One region of the Amycolatopsis sp. NPDC058278 genome, then DNA from elsewhere that is predicted to be linked to it. Evidence: riboswitches for the same ligand, from Rfam matches in the RefSeq annotation. Region 1 holds a riboswitch; the other holds the start of a gene.

Region 1 (10,250 bases):
TCGATGCTCGGCACCGCGCGGCTGGAGCCGCTGCTGCGCCGCATCCGCAACGACATGGCGGGTGCCGGGCTCTACCCCGAGTCGGCCAAGGGCGAGTGCAACCCCGGCCAGCAGGAGATCGCCTTCCGCTACACCGATGCCCTCAGCACGTGCGACAACCACAGCGTCTACAAGAACGGCGCCAAGGAGATCGCCGCGCAGGAGGGCAAGAGCCTCACCTTCATGGCGAAGTACAACGAGCGCGAGGGCAACTCCTGCCACATCCACATCAGCCTGCGCTCCACCGAGGGCCGCGCGGTGCTGGCCGGGGACAGCGAGCACGGCTTCTCGAAGCTGATGGAGCACTTCCTCGCCGGCCAGCTCGCCGGGCTGCACGAGCTGACCTACTTCTTCGCGCCGAACGTCAACTCTTACAAGCGGTTCGTGCCCGGCAGCTTCGCGCCGACCGCGATCGCCTGGGGCACCGACAACCGCACCTGCGCGCTGCGCGTCGTCGGGCACGGCGAGTCGCTGCGCGTGGAGAACCGGGTGCCGGGCGGGGACGTCAACCCGTACCTCGCCGTGGCCGCGCTCATCGCCGCCGGGCTCCACGGCATCGAGAACGAGCTGGAGCTCGAAGAGCCGTTCACCGGCAACGCCTACGACTCCGGCCTGGGCACCGTCCCGACCACGCTCCCCGAAGCCGCCGCCGCGCTCGCGGAGAGCGAGCTGGCGCGCGAGGCGTTCGGCGAAGACGTCGTCGAGCACTACCTGAACGCGGCGAAGATCGAGGTGGACGCCTACAACGCCGCCGTCACCGACTGGGAGCTGATCCGTGGCTTCGAGCGCCTCTGACCACCGGCCCGTCATCGGCCTCACCAGCTACCTCGAACCCGCGAAGTTCCTGGTCTGGGACACCGAGGCCGTGCTGCTGCACCGGGTCTACGTCGACTGCGTCGTCGCGGCGGGCGGCCTCCCGGTGCTGCTCCCGCCGGTGTCCGACGGGTACGGCCGGCTGATGTCCACTGTGGACGGCCTGGTGCTCACCGGTGGCGCCGACGTCGAGCCGGAGCGCTACGGCCGGGAGCCGCACCCGGCCACCTACGTCCGGCCGGAGCGGGACGCCTTCGAGTTCGGCCTGTTCGAAGCCGCGCGCAAGGCGGGCAAGCCGGTGCTCGGCGTGTGCCGCGGCCTGCAGGTGATGAGCGTCGCCCTCGGCGGCACCCTGGCCCAGCACCTGCCCGAAAGCGTGCACACAACCGAACACCAACCGGCGCCCGCGACCTTCGGCCGGGGCACGGTCACGCTGGCCGAAGGCAGCCGGGCGGCGGCGATCCTCGGGCCCGAGACCAAGACCCTGTGCTACCACCACCAGGCGATCGACCGGCTCGGCGCCGGCCTGGAGGCCGTCGGGTGGGCGGCCGACGGCACGATCGAAGCCGCGGAGGTGCCGGGCGAATTCACGCTGGGCGTCCAGTGGCACCCCGAGCAGGACAGCGACGACGTCCGGCTGTTCCAGGCTCTCGTCGACGCGAGCAAGGAGAAGTGATGACCACGTTCGACGTCCGGAACCCCGCCACCGAAGAGGTGGTGCGGACGGTCGCGCTGACCAGCGCCGAAGAGACCGACGCGGCGATCGCCCGCGCGCACGCGGCGTTCCCGGCGTGGCGCGACGTCACCCCCGGCGACCGCGCGCGGCTGCTGCGCCGCTTCGCCGACGCCGTCGAGGCCGACATCGAGCACCTCGCGCGGCTGGAGGTCGAGAACTCCGGGCACACCATCGGCAACGCCCGCTGGGAGGCGGGCAACGTCCGCGACGTCCTCAACTACTACTCCGCGGCGCCGGAACGCCTGATCGGCAAGCAGATCCCGGTTCCGGGCGGCATCAACGTCACCTTCCAGGAGCCACTGGGCGTGGTCGGGGTGATCGTGCCGTGGAACTTCCCGATGCCGATCGCCGGCTGGGGGTTCGCGCCCGCGCTCGCCGCCGGCAACACCGTCGTCCTCAAGCCCGCCGAGCTGACGCCGCTGACCGCCCTCCGGCTGGCCGAGCTGGCTCGCGAGGCCGGTGTCCCGGAGGACGTCTTCCAGGTGCTGCCCGGCAAGGGATCCGTGGTCGGGCAGCGGTTCGTCGAGCACACGGGCGTGCGCAAGGTCGTCTTCACGGGCTCGACCGAGGTCGGCAAGCAGGTCATGGCGGGCTGCGCGGCGCAGGTGAAGCGGGTGACGCTGGAGCTGGGCGGCAAGAACGCCAACATCGTCTTCGCCGACTCCGACCTGGAGAAGGCCGCGGCGACCGCGCCCTACGGCGTCTTCGACAACGCGGGCCAGGACTGCTGCGCGCGGTCGCTGATCCTGGTGCAGGCGAGCGCGTACGACCGGTTCATGGAACTGCTGGAGCCCGCGGTGCACGGCGTCGTCGTCGGCGACCCGGCCGACGAGAAGACCGAGATGGGCCCGCTGATCTCGGCCGCGCACCGGGAGAAGGTCGCTTCCTACGTGCCCGACGACGCGCCCGTGGCGATCCGCGGCACCGCGCCCGCGGGCCGCGGCTTCTGGTTCCCGCCGACCGTCCTCACCCCGCCGGACCTGCACCACCCGGTCGCGGCCGAGGAGGTCTTCGGCCCGGTCGTCGCCGTCGTGCCGTTCGAGGAGGAGGCCGACGCGATCCGGATGGCCAACGCGACCGAGTACGGCCTGTCCGGGTCGATCTGGACCCGCGACGCCGGCCGCGCGTTCCGGGTCGCGCGCGGTGTCGAAGCCGGCAACCTCTCGGTGAACTCGCACTCGTCGGTGCGCTACTGGACACCGTTCGGCGGCTTCAAGCAGTCCGGTCTCGGCCGCGAGCTCGGCCCGGACGCCGCCGCGGCGTTCACCGAAACCAAGAACGTCTTTCTGAGCACGGAGGAGTAATGGTCCAGCGTTTCGAAGGCCGCGTCGCGGTCATCACCGGCGGCGCGAGCGGCATCGGGCTCGCCTCGGCCCGGCGCCTGGCGAGCGAAGGCGCGAAGGTCGTCATCGCGGACCTCACGCCGGCCGAGGGCAAGGCGGCCGCCGACGAGATCGGCGGCGCGTTCATCCAGACCGACGTCACCGACGCCGAGCAGGTCGAGAACCTGTTCCACAGCACGGTGGAGCAGTTCGGCTCGGTCGACGTCGCCTTCAACAACGCCGGCATCTCGCCGCCGGAGGACGACTCGATCCTCACCACCGGCATCGAGGCGTGGGACCGCGTGCAGCGCGTCAACCTGACGTCGGTGTACCACTGCTGCAAGGCCGTCCTGCCGCACATGCAGCGCCAGGGCAAGGGCTCGATCATCAACACGGCGTCGTTCGTGGCGGTGATGGGCGCGGCGACCTCGCAGATCTCCTACACCGCGTCCAAGGGGGGCGTGCTCGCGATGAGCCGCGAGCTTGGGGTGCAGTTCGCGCGGGAGAACATCCGCGTCAACGCGCTGTGCCCGGGACCGGTGAACACGCCGCTGCTCAAGGAGCTGTTCGCCAAGGACCCGGAACGCGCGGCGCGGCGCCTGGTCCACGTGCCGGTGGGCCGCTTCGCCGAGCCGGAGGAGATCGCGGCCGCGGTCGCCTTCCTGGCCAGCGACGACGCCAGCTTCATCACGGCGTCGCAGTTCCTGGTCGACGGCGGCATCTCCGGCGCGTACGTCACCCCGATCTAACGCTTCGTCGGTTTCTTGACGCCGTAGACCTCCCGCAGGTAGCTCCAGGCGGCGTTGAGCTTCTTCCGCTCCTCGGAGACGAGCCGTTCGCGACGGCGCAGGACGCGAGTGGCGACCTGGGAGGCGAGGAAGGCCCCGGCGGCGAAGGTCAGCACGCCGACGATGAGCGTCAGGGCGACGATGGTGGTGGTCATGGTGACCAGCGTCGACGCCGGGTGGGCGATTCGTCCCTGCGCAAAGCTAGCCGGTTTCGTTAGCTTTGTGAGGTGACGCACTGGCGCGCCGACGAGTGGGCGGAAGCGGTCCGGGCCGGCATCCGCGGGCGGGGTCTTTCGCTGGACGAGGCCGCGCGGCGCATCGGCGTTCCGACGTCGACGCTGCGCAGCTGGCTCGAACACCGGCACGCGCCGAAGGTGACCGTCTTCGACCACTGGGCCGAGCTCGCCGAGGTCACCGGGCTCGGTGAGGCCGAGCTGCTGCGGGTCGCCGGGGTGCTGCCCGACAGCCTCGCGAGCCCGGTGCACGTCGCGCAGGCGGCGAAGGCGCTGCGGGAGGGCATCGACCGGGCCGGGCAGTTCCTCCGCCAAGCCACCGCGCTGGTGTACTCCTCGCCCGGCACGCAGGTGGCCAACGCCATCGCGGCGTCGCCGATCGACTGGGAGATGCGGATCCGCTCGGCCACCCGCGGCGACGAGGTCCGCGTGACCTACCACCACTACGTCGGGATCGTGCCGCCGCGGGACTTCCCCCACGACGACGCCGAGGTGCGCCGCATCATCGAGCACGAGGTCCTCGGCGAGCTTTGGCGGCCGCTCGGGCTGTACTGGCGGGTCGCCGAGGTGCACGACTGGCACGAGCCGCCCCGGCTGGTCATCCAGGTGCCCGAGCAGGAGGCGACCCGCCCGCCCGTGCCGTCGCCGGTCGTCGCCGCGCCGCCGGTGGTCGTGCTGTCGCCGATCTGGGGCTACGGCGAGCTGCTGGCCTCGCTGGTGGCCGACGGCCTCGGGTTCGGCAACGTCGACTTCCGCTACTTCGGCCTCCCCGACGCGATGGAAGACCGGGTCCGGATCACCGCCCGCGAGCTGGCCGGACCCGCACCCCGGCTGGTGCAGTCGGTACCGCCGATCATGCTGCTGCACGGCCTGGCCGTGCCGGACCTGACCGGACGGCTCCCGGTCGTGGTCCGCTACGGCCCCCGCATGCGCGAGCGGGCAGCGCGTATTTACCGCGAGCCGCTGCTCGAAGCAGGGTTCGCGGACCCTCTCGAGGGCGCCCGCGCGATCGAGGAGGCGATCGCGGTCCCGCCGGGCTGCGCGTACTTCGAGGTGACCCTGGACGACGCCGACGTCTTCGACGGCGACCGCCCCTGCATGGACCGGCTCAACGACTCGGTGGCGTGGCACGCCGAGCAGATCGTCGAGCAGGTCCTGCTGGGCGCGGGCCTGCCCCCGGTCCCGCTCGGCGGGCCGTTGAAACGCCTGGTCCTGCCCTCGGGGAGGGTGCGGCGCCCACCGGCCCTTGCCGGGAAGGTGGTGCACCGGGGCGGCGGTCGAGATCACTGTGGTGTTGGCCGGGTGAAGTAGACGTCTCCCGGAAGCGCCGGGTACCGTAGCCGCCACAACTGCAGATCGGGCCGTCGAGCCGAGGCGGGAGAGCCCTCACGAACTCAGTGGGGCACCGAAGGAGCAAACTCCCCGGAATCTCTCAGGTATCCGCTACCGCTTCGTGCGAGGCCACTCTGGAAAGCAGGCGCACCCGCGCCTCACCCAAGGTGAAAGCCGTGTCGCACACGGTGAAACTCTCAGGTGCCATGACAGAGGGGGAGTTCCCAGCGCACCGTTCTGTCCGGTGCCCGGCCCGAGGAGCTCCCGATCACTTCCACGCAGTTCGACGCCCGCCACATCGGCCCGTCCGAGGCCGAACGCGCGAAGATGCTCGCCGAGTGCGGTTACGGCAGCCTGGACGCCCTGGTCGGCGCCGCCGTCCCGAGCGCCATCCGCGCCACCGCCGACCTGCGGCTGCCGCCCGCCGCGTCCGAAGAGGACGCCACCGCGGAGCTGCGCGCCCTCGCCGCGCGCAACCGGCCGATGACGCAGATGATCGGCCTCGGCTACTCCGACACGGTCACCCCCGGCGTGATCCGCCGCAACGTCCTCGAGAACCCGGCCTGGTACACCGCGTACACGCCCTACCAGCCGGAGATCTCCCAGGGCCGCCTCGAAGCGCTGCTCAACTTCCAGACCATGGTCGCCGACCTGACCGGCCTGGCCACCGCGAACGCGTCCCTGCTGGACGAGTCGACCGCCGTCGCCGAAGCCGTCACGCTGATGCGCCGCGCGTCGAAGTCCAAGTCGAACAAGGTCGTGCTCGACGCCGAGTGCCTGCCGCAGACCATCGCCGTCGTGCGGACCCGGGTCGAGGCCCTGGGCATCGAGGTCGAGGTCCGCGACCTGCTGACCGGCCTGCCGGAGGAGTTCTTCGGCGTCGTCGTCCAGTACCCCGGCGCGTCCGGCGTGCTGCGCGGCCGCGGCTTCCACCACGCGATTTCCGAGTCGGCGAAGGCCGCGGGCGCGCTGTTCACCGTCGCCGCCGACCTCCTCGCGCTCACCCTGATCACCGCGCCCGGCGAGTTCGGCGCCGACGTCGCCGCGGGCTCGACCCAGCGCTTCGGCGTCCCGCTCGGCTACGGCGGCCCGCACGCCGGGTACATGTCGGTCCGCTCCGGCCTCGAGCGGTCGCTGCCCGGGCGCCTGGTCGGCGTCTCGGTCGACGCCGACGGCAACTCCGCTTACCGACTCGCGCTGCAGACCCGTGAGCAGCACATCCGCCGCGAGAAGGCGACGTCGAACATCTGCACCGCGCAGGTCCTGCCGGCCGTGCTGGCCGCGATGTACGCGGTCTACCACGGCCCGGACGGCCTGAAGAAGATCGCCCAGCGCGTCCACGGCCTCGCCGCGGGCTTCGCCGGGGCCCTGCGCAAGACCGGCGTCGAGGTCGTGCACGAGTCCTTCTTCGACACCGTCGTCGCGCGCGTGCCGGGCCGGGCCGCCGAGGTCCACGCGGCCGCCCGCGAGGCCGGGATCAACCTCGGTCACGTCGACGCCGACCACGTCCGCGTCGCCTTCGACGAGGTCAGCACCCCGGCGATCACCGCGAAGGTGCTGCGTGCGTTCGGCATCGAGGCGGACGTCGAAGACGGCGTCGCCCTGCCGAACGGCCTGGCCCGCGAGAGCGGCTTCATGGGCCACGAGGTCTTCGGCACCCACCGCTCCGAGACGGCGATGCTGCGCTACCTGCGCCGGCTGTCCGACCAGGACTACGCGCTCGACCGCGGCATGATCCCGCTCGGCTCCTGCACGATGAAGCTCAACGCCACCACCGAGATGGAGCCGATCAGCTGGCGAGAGTTCGCCGGCATCCACCCGTTCGCGCCCGCCGAGGACGCTTCGGGGTACCACACGCTCGTGGGGCAGCTCGCGGACTGGCTGGCCGAGGTCACCGGCTACGACAAGGTGTCGCTCCAGCCGAACGCGGGCAGCCAGGGCGAGCTCGCCGGCCTCCTCGCGATCCGCGCTTACCACCGCGCGAACGGCGACGAGGCACGTGACGTCTGCCTGATCCCGTCGTCGGCGCACGGCACCAACGCCGCGTCCGCGGTGCTCGCCGGGATGCGCGTGGTCGTCGTCAAGTGCACCGACGAGGGCAACGTCGACCTGGCCGACCTGCGCTCCAAGGTGGACGCGCACAAGGACACGCTCGCCGCGATCATGGTCACCTACCCGTCCACGCACGGCGTGTACGAGCACGACATCGACGAGCTGGCGAAGATCGTCCACGACGGAGGCGGCCAGGTGTACGTGGACGGCGCGAACCTCAACGCCCTGCTCGGCCTGGCCAAGCCGGGCGAGTTCGGCGGCGACGTCTCGCACCTGAACCTGCACAAGACCTTCTGCATCCCGCACGGCGGCGGTGGCCCCGGTGTCGGCCCGGTCGCGGTGCGCGCGCACCTCGCGCCGTACCTGCCCAACCATCCGCTGCTCGATGCTGCGGGCCCGGAGACCGGCGTCGGCCCGATCAGCGGCGCGCCGTACGGCTCGGCGTCGATCCTGCCGATCTCCTGGGCCTACGTCCGGATGATGGGCGCGCCCGGCCTGACCGCGGCCACGAAGGTCGCCGTGCTCGCCGCGAACTACGTCGCCTCGCGCCTCGCGCCGCACTACCCGGTGCTCTACACGGGCCAGGACGGCCTGGTGGCGCACGAGTGCATCCTCGACCTGCGCCAGCTCACCAAAGAGACCGGCGTGACGGTCGACGACGTCGCCAAGCGGCTCATCGACTACGGCTTCCACGCGCCGACGATGTCGTTCCCGGTCGCGGGCACGCTGATGGTCGAGCCGACCGAGTCCGAGGACCTGGGTGAGATCGACCGGTTCATCGCCGCGATGATCGCCATCCGCGCCGAGATCGACGAGGTGGCTGCCGGTCGCTGGACCGCCGAGGAGTCGCCGCTGCGGGGCGCTCCGCACACCGCCGAGACGCTGGTCGGGGAGTGGGACAAGGCCTACGACCGCGAACTCGCCGTGTACCCGGCGGGTGTTTCGCGGAAGAACAAGTACTGGCCCCCGGTGCGCCGCATCGACGGCGCCCGCGGCGACCGCAACCTCGTGTGCTCCTGCCCGCCCCTCAACGCTTACGAAGGCTGACAGTGTCCAAAGAGACCTCCCTGCACGGAGTCCACAAGGGACTCGGCGCGCTGTTCACCGACTTCGCCGGCTGGTCGATGCCGGTCCGCTACGCCAGCGAACTGGCCGAGCACAAGGCCGTCCGCGAGGCGGCCGGGCTGTTCGACCTTTCGCACATGGCCGAAATCCACGTCACCGACAAGCAGGCGGCGGACGTCCTGGACTTCGCGCTGGTCGGCAACCTGACCGGGGTCAAGCCGGGCCGGGCGCGGTACACGATGATCTGCAACGCCGAGGGCGGTGTCCTGGACGACCTGGTCGTCTACCGGCTGGCCGACGAGCACTACCTGGTCGTCGCGAACGCGGGCAACGCGCAGGTCGTCGCGGACGCCCTGCAAGAGCGGGTCGCGGGCTTCGACGCCGTGGTGGACGACCGCAGCGAGACGACCGCGCTGATCGCCGTCCAGGGCCCGAAGGCCGTCGAGATCCTGGGCGCCGTGACCGACGCCGACCTGGACGCCCTGAAGTACTACGCCAGCGTCCCGGCCTCGGTGAAGGGCCACGACGTCCTGCTCGCCCGCACCGGCTACACCGGCGAAGACGGCTTCGAGCTGTTCGTCGACGCGGACGAGGCACCGGCGTTGTGGCGGCTGCTGCTGGAGGCGGGGGAGCCGCACGGCCTGGTCCCGGCGGGTCTGGCCTGCCGCGACACGCTGCGGCTGGAAGCCGGGATGCCGTTGTACGGCAACGAACTCACCGTCGGGCAGAGCCCGTTCGAGGCCGGGCTCGGCCGGGTCGTCAAGTTCGAGAAGCCCGGCGACTTCGTCGGCCGCGCGGCCCTGGAAGAGCGGTCCGAGGCGGACGTCCCGCGCGTGCGCGTCGGGCTCAAGGGCGCCGGTCGCCGCGCGCCGCGGCACGGCTACGCGGTGCTGGCCGACGGCACCGAGATCGGCGAGGTCACCAGCGGCGCGCTGTCGCCGACGCTGGGTTACCCGATCGCCATGGCGTACGTCGATCGGGCGTACGCCGAGCCCGGCACCGAGCTCTCCGTCGACATCCGGGGCAGGATCGAGCCTGTCGAGGTCGTCGCCCTGCCTTTCTACTCCCGCGCGTAAAGGACTGTCTGAACTGTGAGCATCCCCGAGAACCTGCAGTACACGAAGGAACACGAGTGGCTGAAGGTCGAGGACGGCGTCGCCACCGTCGGCATCACCGCCTTCGCCGCCGAATCGCTCGGTGACATCGTGTTCGTCCAGCTGCCCGAGGCCGGCTCGAACGTCACCGCGGGCGAGGTGTTCGGCGAGGTCGAGTCGACCAAGTCGGTCAGCGAGCTGTACGCGCCGGTCTCCGGCGAGGTCGTCGAGGTGAACGGCACCACATCGGACACCCCCGAGGTCATCAACTCCGACCCGTACACCGAAGGATGGCTCCTGAAGGTGCGTCTGACCGGGGACGTGCCGGACCTGCTCGACGCCGCCGCGTACGCCCAGCTCACCCAGGAGAACTGATGTCGACGTTCGACCAGCACCTGTCCGAAGTCGACCCCGAGGTCGCCGCGGCCGTCGCGGACGAGCTCACCCGCCAGCAGTCCACCCTGGAGATGATCGCCTCCGAGAACTTCGCCCCGGTGGGCGTGCTCGAGGCGCAGGGCTCGGTGCTGACCAACAAGTACGCCGAGGGCTACCCGGGCCGCCGCTACTACGGCGGCTGTGAGCACGTCGACGTCGTCGAGCAGCTCGCGATCGACCGCGCGAAGGCCCTCTTCGGCGCCGAGCACGCCAACGTCCAGCCGCACTCGGGCGCGCAGGCCAACGCGGCCGCGATGTTCGCCGTGCTCAAGCCGGGCGACACGATCCTCGGCCTCGACCTGGCGCACGGCGGTCACCTGACGCACGGGATGAAGATCAAC
Region 2 (10,250 bases), on a different contig from region 1:
CGAGCGCGGGCAGGGCGAGGCAGGCCACGAGCCACGTCCTCGTGGTGGTCGGGTGGGGCACCGCGATCCTTCCTCCCCGGCCGGCTGGTGCGGTCGTCCTGGGCCCGGTGGAGCGACGCGCCCACGGGTGTGCCGGAGATTACAACAGCGGGTCGGCGGGCGGGTCCGGTGGCCTCCCGAATGGTGTCCACAATGGACGATTAACATTCCGTTCACGCTCCGAAACCTCCCGCTGTCATCAAGAATCGATCGGTCTAATTCGCGCCGCGACGGTTAACAATCCGGCCGCGCGCGCCGAAGATCTTGGTGGAGGCCGAAGGGCTTCCCCGTCCCGAATCCCCGTCCCGAACCCGTGAGAGCGATGAACGCCGACGCTGTGACCAGCACCGAAGACCCGTCCAGTCCGCCGACCGTCCCGAGCACCGTGGTCTGGTGCTGCGGCCGCCCGTACGTCCTCGAGGGCCGAGCCGGCCGCGCCCGCTGGATGGGCACCGACTACCGAGGCCGCCCGGAGTCGCTGACCAGCGCCGAGCTGCAGCGACGCGGGTGGAGCCACCGCCGCCGCGCGAGCTGACCCGGACCGGGCCGGGCTGCGGGGGCGGCCCGGCTTCGCGCCCGACCTGCGCCGGAGCGCCTCGGGGCCGGCCACCGGACGATCGGGGGCCCGGCCGGGCGCCGCGCCGTCTCCTCGAGCCCGGCGGGCAGCGGGTACGAGCCGGAGGGGCCGCCGGCCGCAGAGGCGCCCGCGCCACGCCGGGCCGCCGCATCGAGTGGTGCGCACCCGCCGCCGATCCGCCGTCCGCGAGCCGGGATGCCCCCGCCGGCCGGCACGCTCCCGTGCCGCACCACCGGGCGGCCCGGGCCCGTGCCGCTGTTTAATGGCCCGGTGAGCACAGCCGCCCCCGAACCCGCCGCTCAGGCGGATGCCGAGCCGTCTTTGCTGCGGCAGGCCCTGAACGTCCCCAACATCCTCTCCCTGCTGCGGCTGGCCGGGGTGCCCGTCTTCCTCTGGCTGCTGCTCGGCCCGGAAGAAGACGGCTGGGCGCTCGCCCTGCTCGTCTTCAGCGCCCTGACCGACTGGCTCGACGGCAAGCTCGCCCGCTGGCTCAACCAGATGTCCCGGCTCGGGCAGCTGCTCGACCCCGCCGCCGACCGGCTCTACATCCTCGCCACCCTCGTCGCCTTCCTCGTGCGCAACATCATTCCGTGGTGGGTCGTCGTCCCGCTGGTCCTGCGGGAGGCCGTGCTCGGGGTCTGCGTCGTCACCCTGCGCCGCCGCGGCTTCGCGCCGCCGGAGGTCACCTACATCGGGAAGGGCGCCACCTTCGTCCTGATGTACGCCTTCCCGTTCCTGCTGCTCGCGCAGGGCGGCTCGGACGTCGCCGCGGTCGCGCGGCCGATCGGCTACGCCTTCACCATCTGGGGCGCCGTCCTCTACGTCTGGTCCGGCGTGCTCTACGTCGTGCAGGCGCGCAACGCCCTGCGCGACGCCGGAGCGGAATGAGCTTTCCCCGGGTCGTGGCGGGCGGCTGCGCCGTGTGGGTGTAAGACTTCGCCCAACACTTTTCGCCAGTGAGGGCATGAAAGGGGACCGGCGGTGTCCGCTCCTGAAGAGCTTCGCTACACCGAGGAACACGAGTGGGTCGCCACCCGCGGCGAGGACACCCTCGTGCGCGTCGGCATCACCGAGTACGCGCAGGACCAGCTCGGCGACGTCGTGTTCGTCGACCTGCCCGACGTCGGCAGGCAGGTGAGCGCGGGCGACGTCTTCGGCGAGGTCGAGTCGACCAAGAGCGTCTCCGAGCTGTTCGCGCCGGTCGACGGGGAGGTCGTCGCGGTCAACGACGCCGTCGCCGACTCGCCCGAGCTGATCAACAGCGACCCCTACGGCGAGGGCTGGCTGATCGAGATCCGGCTCGACGACCCGGCGGGCCTGGAAGCCCTGCTCGAAGCCGAGGCGTACGACGCCCTGACCAAGGGCTGAACCCCGCGCCCACCCGGTCGGACCAGCGCTGCGCCGGTTCGGGGAGCCGGGGCTCGGAGAATCGATCAGGCACGGTACGTTGGCAGCTACACGTTCTTGAGTACTGGCAACACAGCATGTGTGGAGGAGAGCTCAGGTGAGCACGAACGACGGGCCCGGCGGCGTTCCCCCGGAGCAGTCTCCGGAGCGGACCTCTGTCTTCCGGGCCGATTTCCTGGCCGAAGCCGAAGGCCGCGAGCCCGCCCCGGAAGCCCCGGTCCAGGGTGTCGACGCCCTGCCCGCGGGTTCTGCCCTGCTGGTCGTGAAGCGCGGGCCGAACGCGGGTTCGCGGTTCCTGCTCGACCGCGACACCACCAGCGCCGGGCGGCACCCGGACAGCGACATCTTCCTCGACGACGTCACCGTCTCCCGCCGGCACGCCGAATTCCGGCGTGAAGGCGGCGAGTTCGTCGTCATCGACGTCGGCAGCCTCAACGGCACCTACGTCAACCGCGAGCCGGTCGACCAGGCGGTGCTCGCCGGCGGCGACGAGGTGCAGATCGGGAAGTTCCGCCTGGTCTTCCTGACCGGCCCGGGGCTGTCCGGCGAGGGGGCGCAGTGACGGCGGCCGGGCGGCCACAGAACCACGGATTGAGCATCGGGGCGGTCCTCGCGCAGCTGCGCGGCGACTTCCCCGATGTCACCATCTCCAAGATCCGGTTCCTCGAAGCGGAGGGCCTGGTCCAGCCGGGCCGGACGCCGTCGGGTTACCGGCAGTTCGCCGCGGCGGACGTGGAGCGACTGAGGTTCGTCCTGGCCGCCCAGCGGGACCACTACCTCCCGTTGAAGGTCATCAAGGAACAGCTGGACGCGGCGGACTCGGGGGCCGGGCCCACCGCGGCCCTGCCCCGCCCGCCGCGCCGGCTGGTGCCGATCGACGCACCGGCGGAGAACGTCGGCCTGCCGGTGGCGGACGACTTCACCGCGGGCAAGGAGCTGCGCCTGACCCAGGAGGAGCTCCTGGAGGAGGCCGGCATCGACGCGCCGGCACTGGCCGAGCTGCAGCAGTACGGCCTGGTCCGGCCCGGTCCCGCCGGGTTCTTCGACCCGGACGCGGTGCTGGTCGCGCGGACGGTCAAGGCGATGACCGAATTCGGGATCGAGCCGAGACACCTGCGTGCCTTCCGCGCCGCGGCCGACCGCGAGGTCGGGCTGCTGGAGCAGATCGTGACGCCGGTGTACCGGCACCGCGACCCGGAGGCCAAGGCCCGGGCCGACGAGGTGGTGCGGGAGCTGGCGGCGCTGTCCGTGACCCTGCACACGCTCCTCGTCAAGGCCGGAATCCGCGGCGTCTCCGGGTGTTGATCGATAACGGGACAGTGAGATCCTCTTTGCGGTCCCATGTCAATGACTGAATGTTCGGCACCGCATGCCGTACCGTGAAGGCACGGGTTTGCGGCAGGCGAACCGAGAGAGTCCGGACAGCGAGCACAGCGCACGGATGACGGGTAGCGTCGGGAGTATGGGCGTGAAGCCGGTTCAGCGCTGCAGCCCGTGCGCACGAGAGGGAGGCGAAGCCCGATGAGCGAAATGCGCGTCGTCGGTGTGCGGGTCGAGCTGCCCGCGAATCAGCCGATCTTGTTGCTGCGGGAGACCGAGGGCGAACGGTACCTGCCGATCTGGATCGGCTCGGTCGAAGCCACTGCCATCGCCTTGGAGCAGCAGGGGGTCCGCCCCGCCCGCCCGCTCACGCATGACCTGCTGAAAGAGGTCATCGGAGCGCTCGGCCGGGAGCTGGAGCAGGTCGTCATCACCGACCTGAAGGAGGGCACGTTCTTCGCGGAGCTCGTGTTCGACGGCGACATCCGGGTGTCCGCCCGGCCGAGCGACTCGGTCGCGCTGGCCCTGCGGATCGGCGTCCCCATCCACGCCGTGGATTCGGTGCTGGAGGAAGCCGGCCTCATCATCCCGGACGAGCAGGAAGACGAAGTCGAGAAGTTCCGCGAGTTCCTCGACTCCGTGTCGCCCGAAGACTTCCGGGGAGCCGATACCTGAGGGCGCTCGGAGCTTGGGTGAGGTGTGCTCGCGGAAAGCGCTCGCCCTGAGCTCCTCGCCGTGTCTTCTGGGGGTGCAACCCCCAGGCCCCGCCCGGGGGCACGCCCCCGGACCCCCGGCTCCTCCCGCGGTAAGGCGGTTCACTTGCCTTGACGCGGACGTCAACGTCTAGCGTCGACGGCATGCGGATCGGAGAACTTGCGCAGCGCACGGGTGTCACCACCCGTGCGCTGCGGTTTTACGAGGACCAAGGCCTGCTGCAGGCCCGGCGCACGGCGAACGGCTACCGCGAGTACGACGAGGACGACCTCCAGCTCGTCAAGGAGATCCAGACCCTCCGGACGGTCGGCCTGACCCTCGACGAAACCCGCCCGTTCGTCGAGTGCCTGCGCAGCGGCCACGAGACCGGCGACTCCTGTGCGAGTTCGATCGAGGTCTACCGCCGCAAGCTCGAAGAAGCCGACGCGCTCCTCGCACGGCTCGGCGGCATCCGCGGCGAGCTGGCCGCGAAACTCGCCACCGCCCTGGCCCGGCAGGCCCCCGATCCGTGTGTCGTGCCCGAATCCCCGCGCCCGTGAAGGAGCCCTGCCATGTCCGAAGTTGCCGACATCACCGACGCCACTTTCGCCGAAGTCCTCGGCAGTGACGTCCCGGTGCTCGTCGAGTTCTGGGCCACCTGGTGCGGCCCGTGCCGGATGGTCGGCCCGGTGCTGGCGCAGCTGGCCACCGAGCGCGCCGGCGAGCTCGCCGTCCGCAAGATCAACGCCGACGAGAACCCGGAGACCACCCGCTCCTACCAGGTCATGTCGCTGCCGACGATGATCCTCTTCCGCGGCGGTGAGCCGGTCGAGACGATCGTCGGCGCGTTCCCGAAGGCCCGCATCGAAGACCGGCTCGACCGGGTCCTCAAGGCGCCGTCGCTTTGACGAACGTGTCCGCCACTTCGCGCCCGTACGTTTCGAGGTCCAGCGAAGGGTCGGCCGCGTAGGCGGCGGCGACGCCGTCGATGGCCTGCGCGATCGACATCGCCATCACCTCGGGCGTGAAGGCGCCGAACAGGCCCTCGGCCTGGCCCTGCTTGAGCTGCCGGGCCAGGCCGTGCACGCGCAGGTCGTCGACCAGCACCTTCGTCATCACCCAGCCGTCGGCGTCGTCGGCGTTGGCGGCCAGCTCCGTCAGCGCCCGGACGCACTCCGGGTAGGCCCGCAGGAACGCGATCGACGTCTCGATGTGCGCCCGCAGGTAGCCGGGCCGGTCGGCCGGGTCGAGGCCGCCGCCGGTGCGTTCGGTGAGGAACGCGCTCTTGGTCTGGATGACCGTGCTGAGCACGGCCTGCATCAGGCCGGCCTTGTTCGTGAAGTGGTACGAGATCAGCCGGGTGCTGCTGAGCCCGGCGCGCTCCTTGATCTTGGCGAAGGTGGTCCGGCGGTAGCCGAGGTCGGCCAGGACGCCGATGGTCGCGCCGATGATCTGCGCCCGGCGCGCGGCCTCGGTGACGCTGAGGCCCAGTTCGGCCATGAGGTCGGGGTTTACTTGCATGAGTAAAAGTTACCTGACTGAGTAAAAAGTGTCCACCGGGTTTGACGAGCCACTGTCGGGGGTACGGCGAACGGCTCAAAGGCTCAGCCGACCGTTGAGGCTTGCCGCGCGTCGCGTTGACCGGCACTGTCCGGGCGCTTACCGTCGAAGAAGGTAAATCGCCACGGTGTGATTCACGGTCTGGGGCCGGACCGTGGCGATTGATCTCCGGCGGGTCCCACTCCTGGGACTCCTCCGGCTGTCATTCGCCGGCCGCCAGGTCGGGCGAGGGGAGGCTTGCGTGGTCGAGGCTGGTTCCGAGAAGCAGCCTGTCGAGGTCGCGACTGGTGAGCAGGGGGAGCTGTTCCCCGACGATTCGCTGCCCGACGAGCTGGTGGGCTACCGGGGTCCGGCGGCGTGCCAGATCGCCGGGATCACCTACCGCCAGCTCGACTACTGGGCCCGGACCAAACTGGTCGCGCCCAGCATCCGCACCGCGCACGGCTCCGGCTCGCAGCGGCTGTACTCCTTCAAGGACATCCTGGTCCTCAAGGTCGTCAAGCGGCTCCTGGACACCGGCGTCTCACTCCAGAACATCCGCGTCGCGGTCGACCACCTGCGCCTCCGCGGCGTCCGCGACCTGGCCCGGGTGACACTGTTCTCCGACGGCACCACGGTGTACGAGTGCACCTCGCCGGAGGAGATCGTCGACCTGCTCCAAGGCGGCCAGGGCGTCTTCGGCATCGCCGTCAGCGGCGCGATGCAGGAGATCAGCGGCACCATCCACGAGTTCCAAGCCGAACGCGCCGACGGCGGCATCGTCGAGACGCACGAACCGGACGAACTCACCCAGCGCCGCAACGCCCGCAAGACCGGTTGATCACCGCTGCGGCAGGCAGAGTAAGGTTCACCGTGCGGTCGACGAATCCGCGCGGGAGAGTCCGAGTCACACCTTGAGCTCGGCGCCGAAGGAGCAAGTCCTCCCCGGAACCTCTCAGGCACCCTGGACCGCGCGGACGAGACGCCTCTGGAAAGCGGGTCGTCAGGACACAGCCTGATGGCCCCGCCGACGGTGCAAGCCCGGTTCAACCACGCGGGCGAAACTCTCAGGCGCCTCCTCCGGGAGGTACGGACAGAGTGGGGAGGACCAGGACATCGCCGTCCCGGTCCACCCCCGCTGTCCCCAGGAGGTCTCGTGGATCCGTCACTCGCCTCCCTGGAACAGGGCCTTCCCTTCGCCGACCGGCACATCGGGCCCGGCCCGGACGAACTCCGCCACATCCTCGACGTCATCGGCGTCACCTCCCTCGACGAACTCGCCGAACGAGCCGTGCCGTCGTCGCTGCGGGAGTCCGCCGAGCCACTCGAACTGCCGCCCGCCGCGAGTGAAGCGCAGGCGCTCGCCGAACTTCGTGAGCTGGCCGGCCGCAACCGGCTGACCGCTTCGATGATCGGGCTCGGCTACCACGACACCGTCACCCCGCCCGTCATCCGGCGCAACGTGCTCGAGAACCCGGCCTGGTACACCGCCTACACGCCCTACCAGCCCGAGATCTCCCAGGGACGGCTCGAAGCGCTGCTCAACTTCCAGACCGTGATCGCGGACCTGACCGGGCTCCCCGTCGCCAACGCGTCCCTGCTCGACGAGGCCACCGCGGCCGCCGAGGCGATGACGCTGGTGCGCCGGGCCGGGCGAGCGATGTCCCGCCGGTTCGTCGTCGACGAAGACACCCTGCCGCAGACCCTCGCCGTGCTGCGGACCCGGGCCGAGCCCCTCGGCATCGAACTGGTCGTCGAAGACCTTTCCCAAGGGCTGACCGGACTGGGGCTCGGCGGCGACTTCTTCGGCGTGCTGCTGTCCTGTCCCGGCGCGTCCGGTGCGGTCCGGGAGCTCGACCGCACCATCGGCGAGGCCAAGAAGCACGGCGCGGCGGTCATCGTCGCCGCCGACCCCCTCGCCCTCACCCTGCTCCGGCCGCCCGGCGAGCTCGGCGCCGACGTCGCCGTCGGTTCGACGCAGCGGTTCGGCGTCCCGCTCGGCTTCGGCGGCCCGCACGCCGCCTACCTGGCGGTGCGCCGAGGCCTGGAGCGGCAGCTGCCCGGCCGGCTGGTCGGCGTCTCGAAGGACGCCGACGGCACGCCCGCCTACCGGCTCGCCCTGCAGACCCGCGAGCAGCACATCCGCCGCGAGAAGGCGACGTCGAACATCTGCACCGCGCAGGTCCTGCCGGCGGTGATGGCCTCGATGTACGCGGTGTACCACGGGCCCGAGGGGCTGTGTTCGATCGCGCTGCGGGCGCACCGGATGGCCACCGTGCTGGCCGCCGGCCTCGCCGAGGGCGGTGTCGACGTCGTGCACGGCGAGTTCTTCGACACGGTCGTCGCCGCGGTGCCCGGCCGGGCGGACACCATCGTTGCAGCCGCTCGAGACCTCGGCATCTCGCTGCGCCGGATCGACGCGGACCACGTCGGCATCGCCTGCGACGAAACCACCACCCGCGAGCGGCTTTCCGGCGTGTGGAAGGCGTTCGGCGTCTCCGTGTCCGATGTGGACGGACTCGACGCGGACACCGCGGACGCGCTTCCGGCGCCGCTGCGGCGCACGAGCGACTACCTCACGCACCCGGTTTTCCACGCACACCGCTCGGAAACCGCGATGCTGCGCTACCTGCGGCGGCTGGCGGACTCCGACGTCGCCCTCGACCGCAGCATGATCCCGCTGGGCTCATGCACCATGAAGCTCAACGCCACCGCGGAGATGGAGCCGGTCACCTGGCCGGAGTTCGCCGGCCTGCACCCGTTCGCGCCGGCCGAAGACGCCGCCGGGCTGCTGGCCGTGGCCGCCGACCTGAGCGCCTGGCTCGCCCGGATCACCGGCTACGACGCGGTTTCCCTGCAACCCAACGCCGGCAGCCAGGGCGAGTTCGCCGGCCTGCTTGCCATCCGGGCCTACCACCGCTCCCGCGGCGAGCACGCGCGAGACGTCTGCCTGATCCCGGCCAGCGCGCACGGCACGAACGCGGCCAGTGCGGTGATGGCGGGCATGCGCGTGGCCGTCGTCCGCTGCGACGAGCGCGGCAACATCGACCTGGCCCACCTGAAGTCCACAGTGGACGAACACCGGGCCGACCTCGCCGCGATCATGCTCACGTACCCCTCGACGCACGGCGTCTACGAAGACACCGTCGGCGAGGTGTGCGCGGCGGTGCACGACGCGGGCGGGCAGGTGTACGTCGACGGCGCCAACCTGAACGCGCTGATCGGCGTCGCCCAGTACGGCCGCTTCGGCGCCGACGTCTCGCACCTCAACCTGCACAAGACGTTCTGCATCCCGCACGGCGGCGGCGGGCCGGGTGTCGGCCCGATCGGGGTCCGCGCGCACCTGGCGCCGTTCCTGCCGAACCACCCGCTGCAGCCGGCGGCGGGCCCGGCCACCGGCGTCGGCCCGGTCAGCGCGGCGCCGTGGGGCAGCGCGTCGATCCTGCCGATTTCCTGGGCGTACGTCCGGATGATGGGCGCTCCCGGCCTGCGCCGCGCGACGCTGGTGGCGGTGGCGAACGCCAACTACGTCGCCCGTCGCCTCGGCGAGCACTACCCGGTGCTCTACGCCGGCCGCGAAGGGCTCGTCGCGCACGAATGCATCCTCGACCTCCGGCCGCTGACGAAGGCCACCGGCGTCACGGTCGACGACGTCGCGAAACGGCTGGCGGACTACGGGCTGCACGCGCCGACGATGTCCTTCCCGGTCGCGGGCACCCTGATGGTGGAGCCGACGGAGAGCGAAGACCTGGCCGAACTCGACCGCTTCTGCGCGGCGATGATCGCGATCCGCGCCGAAATCGACCGCGTCGCGGCGGGGGAGTGGCCCCTCGAAGACTCGCCGCTGCGGCAGGCACCGCACACGGCCCGCTGCGTCGCGGGCGACTGGAACCGGCCGTACAGCCGCGAAACGGCGGTGTTCCCGGCCGGTCCGGGCGAGCCCAAGATCTGGCCGCCGGTCCGCCGCATCGACGGCGCGGTGGGCGACCGGAACCTGGTCTGCTCCTGCCCGCCACCGGAGGCCTTCACGGATTCCCCGCTCCGCGGGTGAGGCGGACCCTCAGCTCGGCGCGGCTGATCGGGTCGAGCTCGCGGTAGATCTGCTGAAGGTGCTTCTGCACCGTCCGCGGACTGATCCCCAGGTGCCGGGCGACTTCCCGCGCGGTCAGCACGGCGAGGGCCACCCCGGCCGGACCGGCGGCTGCTCCTCGCGGGCGAACGCCTGCGCCACGTGCGGTGCGAGCAGGCCGACCAGCTCGCGGTCCCGCGCGGGAAAGCCGGGCCGGGAGCGGTTGAGCGTGGGCCCGGCGGCCGTGCGCAGTTCTGCGTACGCGCACTGCGGGCGCACAGGAACGCCGGGTAGGTTGACGCCCATGGTGAGTGGGACCGGTCCTGATCGGACGTCCGTGGTCGTGACCGGCGGCAGCGGCTTCATCGGCCGGGCTGTCGTGCGCGCCCTGCGCGACCGGGGCGTTCCGGTCACCGTCGTGGACCGGGTGCCGTTCCCCGAAGACCGCGACGGCGTGCACGTGGTGACCGGCGACCTCCGCGAAGCCGCCGTCCGCGAGCAGGCCGTGACCGGCGGGACCGCGGGCATCGTGCACCTCGCCGCGCTGACGTCGGTGCTGAAGTCGGTCGAGCTGCCCGAGGACACCTTCGCCGACAACGTCCTGGT

The links. A riboswitch is a leader RNA that binds a small molecule or an ion and turns the genes downstream of it on or off. The one in region 1 is predicted to bind glycine.
Region 2: another riboswitch for glycine. It lies ahead of gcvP (aminomethyl-transferring glycine dehydrogenase); the one in region 1 lies ahead of gcvP (aminomethyl-transferring glycine dehydrogenase).

What each region holds. Positions count from the first base shown of each region.
Region 1 is NZ_JBHVXZ010000025.1:89,775-100,024, forward strand. Features, by position in the region: gene ACFVYA_RS15825 (glutamine synthetase family protein) at 1-834, shown strand, start outside; gene ACFVYA_RS15830 (gamma-glutamyl-gamma-aminobutyrate hydrolase family protein) at 815-1,528, shown strand; gene ACFVYA_RS15835 (aldehyde dehydrogenase family protein) at 1,528-2,892, shown strand; gene ACFVYA_RS15840 (3-oxoacyl-ACP reductase) at 2,892-3,659, shown strand; gene ACFVYA_RS15845 (hypothetical protein) at 3,656-3,853, opposite strand; gene ACFVYA_RS15850 (helix-turn-helix domain-containing protein) at 3,926-5,242, shown strand; glycine riboswitch at 5,388-5,486, shown strand; gene gcvP (aminomethyl-transferring glycine dehydrogenase) at 5,531-8,362, shown strand; gene gcvT (glycine cleavage system aminomethyltransferase GcvT) at 8,365-9,456, shown strand; gene gcvH (glycine cleavage system protein GcvH) at 9,472-9,849, shown strand; gene glyA (serine hydroxymethyltransferase) at 9,849-10,250, shown strand, end outside.
Region 2 is NZ_JBHVXZ010000128.1:8,131-18,380, reverse strand. Features, by position in the region: gene ACFVYA_RS41045 (hypothetical protein) at 1-61, opposite strand, end outside; gene ACFVYA_RS41040 (hypothetical protein) at 362-574, shown strand; gene ACFVYA_RS41035 (CDP-alcohol phosphatidyltransferase family protein) at 887-1,504, shown strand; gene gcvH (glycine cleavage system protein GcvH) at 1,598-1,984, shown strand; gene garA (glycogen accumulation regulator GarA) at 2,121-2,585, shown strand; gene ACFVYA_RS41020 (MerR family transcriptional regulator) at 2,582-3,328, shown strand; gene ACFVYA_RS41015 (bifunctional nuclease family protein) at 3,545-4,018, shown strand; gene ACFVYA_RS41010 (MerR family transcriptional regulator) at 4,201-4,596, shown strand; gene trxA (thioredoxin) at 4,609-4,944, shown strand; gene ACFVYA_RS41000 (TetR/AcrR family transcriptional regulator) at 4,925-5,557, opposite strand; gene ACFVYA_RS40995 (MerR family transcriptional regulator) at 5,838-6,416, shown strand; glycine riboswitch at 6,459-6,557, shown strand; gene gcvP (aminomethyl-transferring glycine dehydrogenase) at 6,732-9,626, shown strand; gene ACFVYA_RS40985 (hypothetical protein) at 9,741-9,950, opposite strand; gene ACFVYA_RS40980 (NAD-dependent epimerase/dehydratase family protein) at 9,949-10,250, shown strand, end outside.